DNA from 2 places in the Bradyrhizobium sp. UFLA05-108 genome. Region 2 is predicted to be linked to the other one. Evidence: riboswitches for the same ligand, from Rfam matches in the RefSeq annotation. Region 2 holds a riboswitch; the other holds the start of a gene.
The links. Region 2 has a riboswitch for S-adenosylmethionine ahead of SO140_RS01235 (O-succinylhomoserine sulfhydrylase). Riboswitches for the same ligand answer to the same signal wherever they lie in the genome.

Region 1: linked by a shared signal. The riboswitch ahead of metX (homoserine O-acetyltransferase MetX) and the one ahead of SO140_RS01235 (O-succinylhomoserine sulfhydrylase) in region 2 are both predicted to bind S-adenosylmethionine.

What each region holds. Positions count from the first base shown of each region.
Region 1 covers NZ_JBANAZ010000063.1:44,202-48,162, reverse strand. The annotation lists gene hisC (histidinol-phosphate transaminase) at 1-880, opposite strand, end outside; gene SO140_RS34555 (chorismate mutase) at 910-1,770, opposite strand; SAM riboswitch at 1,965-2,044, shown strand; gene metX (homoserine O-acetyltransferase MetX) at 2,135-3,334, shown strand; gene metW (methionine biosynthesis protein MetW) at 3,337-3,961, shown strand, end outside.
Region 2 covers NZ_JBANAZ010000001.1:282,982-286,942, forward strand. The annotation lists gene SO140_RS01230 (SGNH/GDSL hydrolase family protein) at 1-776, shown strand, start outside; gene SO140_RS01235 (O-succinylhomoserine sulfhydrylase) at 907-2,094, opposite strand; SAM riboswitch at 2,169-2,248, opposite strand; gene SO140_RS01240 (2'-deoxycytidine 5'-triphosphate deaminase) at 2,328-3,464, shown strand; gene SO140_RS01245 (PAS domain S-box protein) at 3,650-3,961, shown strand, end outside.

The DNA.
Region 1 (3,961 bases), on a different contig from region 2:
TCAGCCCGAGCTTGCCGATCTCCTCGGTCAGCCAGTTGCGCCAGGTCTCGGTGAACTGCTTCGACATCTGCTGATGCGCGGTGTCCTCGATCGCGGCGACCGCGGCATACATCGCCGGCGTCGAGACGTTGAACGGACCGCGGATGCGATTGACGGCGTCGATGATATGCGCCGGACCGAACATCCACCCGACGCGCAGCGCGGCGAGCCCGTGGATCTTGGAGAAGGTGTGGGTAACGACCGTGTTCTCAGTGGTCGCGACCAGCTCGATCCCCATTTCGTAGTCGTTGCGAGACACATAGTCGCAATAGGCGGCATCCAGCACCAGCAGCACGTGCGACGGCAGGCCGGCGCGCAGGCGCTTGACCTCGTCGAATGGCAGATAGGTGCCGGTCGGGTTGTTCGGGTTGGCGAGCCAGACGAGTTTGGTGCGCGGCGTCACCGCCTTCAGGATCGCGTCGACGTCGGCGGTGAAATTCGCCTCCGCCGCCACGATGTTCCTGGCACCGTTCGCCATGGTCGCGATCGGGTAGACGAGGAAGCCGTGGGTGGTGGAGATCGCTTCATCGCCCTGGCTAAGATAGGTGTGCGCGAGAAGATTGAGGATCTCGTCCGAGCCGGCGCCGCAGATGATGCGGTCGGGGTCGAGCCCATAGCTGCGGCCGATCGCTTCGCGCAGCACGCGCGAGGTGCCTTCCGGATAGTCCTCCAGATGCGTCGCCACATGCGTGAAGGCCTCGATCGCCTTGGGCGAGGGTCCGAACGGCGTCTCGTTCGCCGACAGCTTGAACACCTTGCGGCCCGGCTCCGGCACCGGGCTCTTGCCGGGCGTATAGGGCGCAATATCGAGAATGCCGGGATTCGGCACGGGGCGGGACATCGTCTACTCCGGAAGGATGCGGGGCGGCCTTAAGCCTTCACATCAGATTTGGTCGACCCGTTCGGGGGCACCGTATAGCGCGTTGCATGGCCGCCGACGAGAGCCGACGAGCGGACCGAGGCGCCGGCCCGGATCAGGGCCATTTTAATTTTTTCGAAGCCGATGCCGGTCTCCGACACCAGCAGCGCAGCGCCGTCGAAGGCGGTATCGGGCACCGCGACGATGTCGGCGAGCGGCGCCAGCGCCCTCGCCGTGTCGGCGTTCCAGCCGGACACGCGCACGCTCCAGGTCTGGACCTCCGTGACCATGGCGTCGTCGGCAACCCGCGAGATCACGAAGACGGGCAGCGCGGCCGGATGGTCGGCGCGCTCGAGGAACGGCAGCCGCGCGATGATTTTCGGCGCGCCCTCGGCCTCGAGCTCGCTCCACCATGGCGTGCGGCTCGAGATCGCCGAGACCAGGGCCAGATCACCCTTCGATTTCGCCAGCGCCTCGACGGCGGCCTGCGCGCTGAAATGCGGCACATAGGGCGTGGTGAAGCCGAAATGGAAGCGCGCCGAATCCCGCATCGCGGACTCGCCGACCGAAACGTCGGCATGCACCGAGAATGGCGCCTGCACGTAAGTGAAGGTCGAGATGATGACGCGCCAGATGCTCTCGATGGTGTCGAGCGGCAGGATGCCGCGATGTCGCTCGACGAGGCGGCGCATCATGCTGGCCTCGCGCGCCGGCCGGAAGGCCGAGCCGACCTCCTGCGTCTGCTTCGCCTGGATCAGGCGATCGATGATGTCGCCGCGCTGCATCAGCAGGCGATGCACTTCCTCGTCGATCGCATCGATCTCCTTGCGCAATTCCTGCAACGATGGTGGCGCGGGCGGACGTTGGGACATTTGGGCCAGAGGCTGTTGAGAGGTCTTCAAAAGCGGATCGGCCGAGGCGGACCCGCCGGCGCTATGGGTCTTGATTAGGCAGGATGGACGCCGAAAGCAAAGAGAAATGACGGTCATTTCGCCTGACTTCGCAAGGCTCCCTTTTGGTTAATCGGTACAGCGGCTTGACGAAAACCGCTCCAGCAACTAGTTTTTGCCTGTTCCGTGGTCATTTGAGCCGGCCGGCTTGCAGCCACGTTAAAAAACTCGCTAAACAGGCCGGGGACGCATCCGATCCCGGCCGAACCTATCGTTCAGGCCGGGTTTTTCATGGCCTGATGTCAGCGGCGGCTTGAGGGCCGTCGCCAACGAGGTCGATGGTCAGATGGTTGGCGTCACGTCAGTACCGAGCCCCGCGATCGCCGAAGAGCGCTCGCACGAGGCGGATCATCCGAGTTCGCAGGTTGCGTATTTCGGCGCCGAGCAACCATTGGCGCTCGATTGCGGCATCGATCTCAGCCCGTTCCAGATCGCCTACCAGACTTATGGCGAGCTCAATGCCGAGCGCTCCAACGCCGTCCTGATCTGCCATGCGCTGACCGGCGACCAGCATGTCGCGAATATCCACCCCGTCACCGGCAAGCCCGGATGGTGGGAGACCCTGGTCGGGCCCGGCCGGCCTCTTGATCCTCAACGCTACTTCATCATCTGCGCCAACGTGATCGGCGGCTGCATGGGCTCGACGGGACCTGCCTCGCTCAATCCGGCGACGGGCAAGGTGTGGGGCCTGGATTTTCCCATCATCACCATCCCCGACATGGTGCGCGCGCAGGCGATGCTGATCGACCGTCTCGGCATCGACACGCTGTTTGCCGTGGTCGGTGGCTCGATGGGCGGCATGCAGGTGCTGCAATGGACCGCGGCCTATCCTGAGCGCGTGTTCTCCGCGCTCGCGATCGCCTGCTCGACACGGCACTCCGCGCAGAACATCGCCTTCCACGAGCTCGGCCGCCAGGCCGTCATGGCCGATCCCGACTGGCACAACGGCCGCTATACCGATCACGGCATCCATCCGCATCGCGGGCTGGCGGTGGCGCGGATGGCTGCGCACATCACCTACCTCTCCGATGCCGCGCTGCACCGCAAGTTCGGCCGGCGCATGCAAGACCGCGAGCTGCCGACGTTCTCGTTCGATGCCGATTTTCAGGTCGAGAGCTATCTGCGCTACCAGGGCTCGTCCTTCGTCGAGCGTTTCGATGCCAACAGCTATCTCTATCTGACGCGGGCCATGGACTATTTCGACATCGCCGGCGACCATGACGGCGTGCTGGCGAAGGCGTTTGCCGGCGTCAAGACACGCTTCTGCGTGGTGTCCTTTACCAGCGACTGGCTGTTCCCGACCTCGGAATCGCGTGCGCTGGTGCACGCGCTCAACGCGTCGAGCGCGCGGGTGTCGTTCGCCGAGATCGAGACCGATCGCGGCCACGACGCCTTCCTGCTCGACGTTCCCGAATTCTTCGATATCTCACGCGCCTTCCTGCAATCCGCGGGCAAGGCGCGCGGCCTCAACGGCAAGGGCGGCTAGCCATGTCTGTACAGGAAGTGCTGCCGTTGGGCGGCCTTGCGACCGAACAGTCCGGCCAGTTTCGCGCCGACCATTTGCTGGTTGCGGAGATGGTCAAACACGGCTCGAAGGTGCTCGACGTGGGCTGTGGCGAAGGCGATCTGCTGCAGCTCCTGGAAAATCGCGGCATCGACGGTCGCGGCATCGAGCTGTCGCGCGAGGGCGTCAACCGCTGCGTCGCCAAGGGGCTCGCGGTGGTGCAGGGCGACGCCGACACCGACCTCTTCAACTACCCCGACGACGCCTTCGACTACGTCATCCTGTCGCAGACGCTCCAGGCGACGCGGCAGCCGAAGGTGGTGCTGGAAAATCTCCTGCGCATCGGCCACCGCGCCATCGTGTCGTTCCCGAACTTCGGCTACTGGAAGATGCGGTTGCAACTCCTGATCGGCGGCCACATGCCGCGCACGGAGAATCTGCCGGCGACATGGTACGACACTGCCAACATCCATTTCTGCACCATCAAGGATTTCGTCCAGCTCTGCGACGAGATCGGCGTGAAGATGGAGCGCGCCGAAGCGCTAGATCTCTACGGCCGCCCGCTGCGGCTCAGGCTGCCCTGGTGGGTATGGAATCTGTTCGGCGAGC
Region 2 (3,961 bases):
AGCAGGTCGCCAAATCCGCCGGCGACATCTTTAGCCGCGTGCCGTGCCTGCCGCCTAGGGGCAGCGCGAACAAGGGCGGCGCAAAATCGATGGGCTCGCTGCCGCACGTCGCGAACAAGCTGGTCGCGGGCAAGCCAGTCGTCATCGTCGCGTTCGGATCGTCATCGACGGCAGGCTTCGGTGCAAGCTCGCCTGATTTCAACTATCCGAACCGCCTCGCCGGGCAGCTTCGCCGGCAATATCCGACCGCCGACATCGCCGTCATCAACGCCGGCGTCGGCGGCGAGGACGCGCCCGAGATGATGAAGCGCCTCCAGAAGGAGGTGATCGACGTGCATCCGGATCTCGTGATCTGGCAGGTCGGCACCAATGCAGTGCTGCGCAACCTCGATCCGGGCGACACCGCAAAGCTCGTCGAGGACGGCATCACGCGCATCCAGGCGGCCGGCGATTCAGACATCGTGCTGGTCGATCCGCAATATTCGCCGCGCGTCACCGAGCGTCCCGAGAGCGCCGGCAAGATGGTGAAGCTGCTCGGCCGCGTCGCGGAGCTCCGCCACGTCGGCATCTTCCCGCGCTTCGAGGTGATGCGCGACTGGCACGAGAAGCAGGCCATTCCGGTCGAGAGTTTTGTGATCTCCGACGGCCTGCACATGAATGATTGGGGCTACGCCTGCTTCGCGCAGCTCCTCGGCGACGACATCATCCGCTCCGTCGGCCAGATCAAGTTAGGGGTCAACGTGCCTGCGGACGTGCGGACCTATCGGCCGATGTAGCTCGGCTGCTGTAGCGATTGTAGGGTGGGTTAGCGAAGCGTAACCCACCACTTCTCTCGACGAGTGGAGAGCAAAGAGGTGGGTTACGCCTTCGGCTAACCCACCCTACTTTTCCGAAAGCGTGGCTACCTTACGCCTTCTCCAGCGCCGCGGTGAGATCCTCGATCAGATCGTCGGCATGCTCGAGCCCCGCCGAGAAGCGGATAAAGCCTTCGCTGATGCCGAGCGCAGCGCGGTCTTCCGGCTTCAGGCGCTGATGGGTCGTGGTCGCCGGATGCGTCACCAGGCTCTTGGCGTCGCCGAGATTGTTGGAAATCTTGGCGAGCTTCAGCGCATTGAGCACGCGGAATGCGGCCTGCTTGCCGCCCTTGACCTCGAACCCGACCAGCGTCGAGCCGCCGCGCATCTGCTTCTTCACGAGAGCTGCCTGCGGATGATCGGCGCGGCCGGGATAGACCAGACGCGAAATTTTTGGATGGCTGGCGAGCACCTCGGCAACGCGGGCCGCGGTGTCGGTCTGTGCGCGCACGCGCACGCCGAGCGTCTCCAGCCCCTTGAGCAGGACCCAGGCGTTGAACGGCGAGATCGACGGCCCGGTCTGGCGCATGAAGTTGTGGATGTGCTCGGCGGTGAACGCTTCGGACGACAGGATGACGCCCCCCAGACACCGGCCCTGGCCATCGATGTGCTTGGTCGCGGAATAGACCACGACATCGGCACCGAGCGCGAGCGGGCTCTGCCAGATCGGCGTCGCGAACACGTTGTCGACCACGAGCCGCGCGCCGCCTTTGTGTGCGATTTCTGCGATGGCGGGAATGTCGAGCACGTCGAGCGTCGGATTGGTCGGGCTTTCCAGGAAGAAGGTCTTGGTGTTCGGCTTGACCGCGCGCTGCCACTGGTCGAGATCGAGACCGTCGACCAGCGTGGTCTCGATGCCGTAGCGCGGCAGCAGATCCTGCACCACGTAGAGGCACGAGCCGAACAGCGCCCTCGATGCCACAACGTGATCGCCAGCCTTCAAGGGCGCCAGGATTGCGGTCGTCACCGCGGCCATGCCGGTTGCCGCCGAGCGGGCGGCTTCGGCGCCCTCGAGCTCGATCATGCGCTGCTCGAACATCGCGATCGTCGGGTTGGAATAGCGCGAATAGATGAAGCCGGGATCCTCGCCCTTGAACCGCGCCTCGCATTCCTCGGCGCTCGCGTAGACGTAGCCCTGGGTGAGGAACAGCGCTTCGGACGTCTCGCCATATTGCGAGCGCAGGGTGCCGGAATGAACCAGCCGGGTTTCGGGACGGTAGTTGGCGGGCGACTTCGACATAGGTACCTCCGACATGACCATCGATGCGAAAATGGTCACAAAAAAACCGGCCTGGATATCTCCACTGGCCGGGATCACAGAGGTCCCCGGCCTGTTTAGCGATTTATTTAACGTGGCTGCAAGCCGGCCGGCTCAAATCACCACGGGATAAGTCATGCTCATATTCCGCCATGGCCTTTTCGTCAAGGCATCCATCGGATAGCGGTAAAAGGTTCGTTTTTCCGCATTTTTGGATGCGTTTGACCCGAGATGAGGACCACCGGTTGACGTTCACGGTCGCCGCCGACGCCAATGGTATCCTGCCCGACCGCATGATCGCGGCGATGGCGGATGATGGGCTTATCCTGCCCGCCTACGACTTCGTCGAAAGCCAGATTCAGCCGGCAAGCCTCGATTTGCGACTCGGTGATATTGCTTACCGCGTCCGCGCGAGCTTCCTGCCCGGGCCCGGCGCCACCGTCGCCGAGCGCATCGACGAGCTGAAGCTGCACGAGTTCAGCCTCACCGACGGCGCGGTGCTGGAGACCAACTGCGTCTACATCGTGCCGCTGCTCGAGAGTCTCGCGCTGCCGCCGGAGATCGTCGCGGCCGCCAATCCGAAGAGCTCGACCGGTCGGCTCGACGTCTTCACCCGCGTGATCGCCGATGGCACCCGCCGTTTCGACATGATCGGTGCGGGCTATCACGGCCCACTCTATGCCGAGATCAGCCCTAAAACGTTTCCGGTGCTGGTGAGCGAGGGCTCGCGGCTGTCGCAGGTGCGCTTCCGCACCGGCGATGCCATCCTCAGCATTGACGAGCTCGAGGCGCTGCATGCGACAGAGCGTCTCGTCGACATCGACGATGCCGATCTCACCGGCGGCGTCGCCGTCTCCGTCGATCTCTCCGGCGAAAAGGGCGGCGGCTTCGTCGGCTATCGCGCCAAGCGCCACACCGGCGTGGTCGATGTCGATCGCCGCGCCGGCTACGCGATCGAGGATTTCTGGGAGCCGATCTCGGCGCGTCCCGACGGCAGCCTCATTCTCGATCCCGGCGAGTTCTACATCCTAGCGTCCAAGGAAGCGGTGCAGGTGCCGCCGGACTACGCCGCGGAGATGGTGCCGTTCGATCCCCTGGTCGGTGAATTCCGCGTGCACTATGCCGGTTTCTTCGACCCCGGCTTCGGCTATGCGGGCGCCGGCGGGCAGGGGGCGCGCGCGGTGCTCGAGGTGCGCTCGCGCGAAGTGCCCTTCATCCTCGAGCACGGCCAGATCGTCGGCCGCCTCGTCTACGAGAAGATGCTGGCGCGGCCCGATGCCATGTACGGCCAGCGCATCGGCTCGAACTACCAGGCGCAGGGATTGAAGCTGAGCAAGCACTTTCGGGTGTAGCTGCTAGCCCACCCACCCGCCGCCGTCATGCCCCGGCTTGATGACCGGGGCATCCAGTACGCTGCGGCCTATCGACTCTATAATAGCTGCCTCTGGAATACTGGATCGCCCGAACAAGTCGGGCGATGACACCGAATGTGTGCCAGGATGTGAACCTAAATCCGAGCTGTAAGCGAGGTGGCGACATGACAGATCAATCCGACCTCGACACAAGAATTCTGGAAGACGCCGCGGATGCGCTGATCTATTCGGATCGCTCGGGCACGATCGTCCGATGGAATCGTGCATCGAGCGCGCTGTTCGGGTTCTCCGCGCAAGAAGCGCTCGGCCAGAACCTCGACCTGATCGTTCCCGAACATTTGCGCGCCGCGCACTGGAAGGGCTTTGAGACTGCGACGTCGAGCGGCATGATGAAGCTTGCCGGCCGTCCTACGCTGACCCGCGCACTGCACAAGAGCGGACGCAAGCTCTACATCGAGATGACGTTTGCGCTTGTC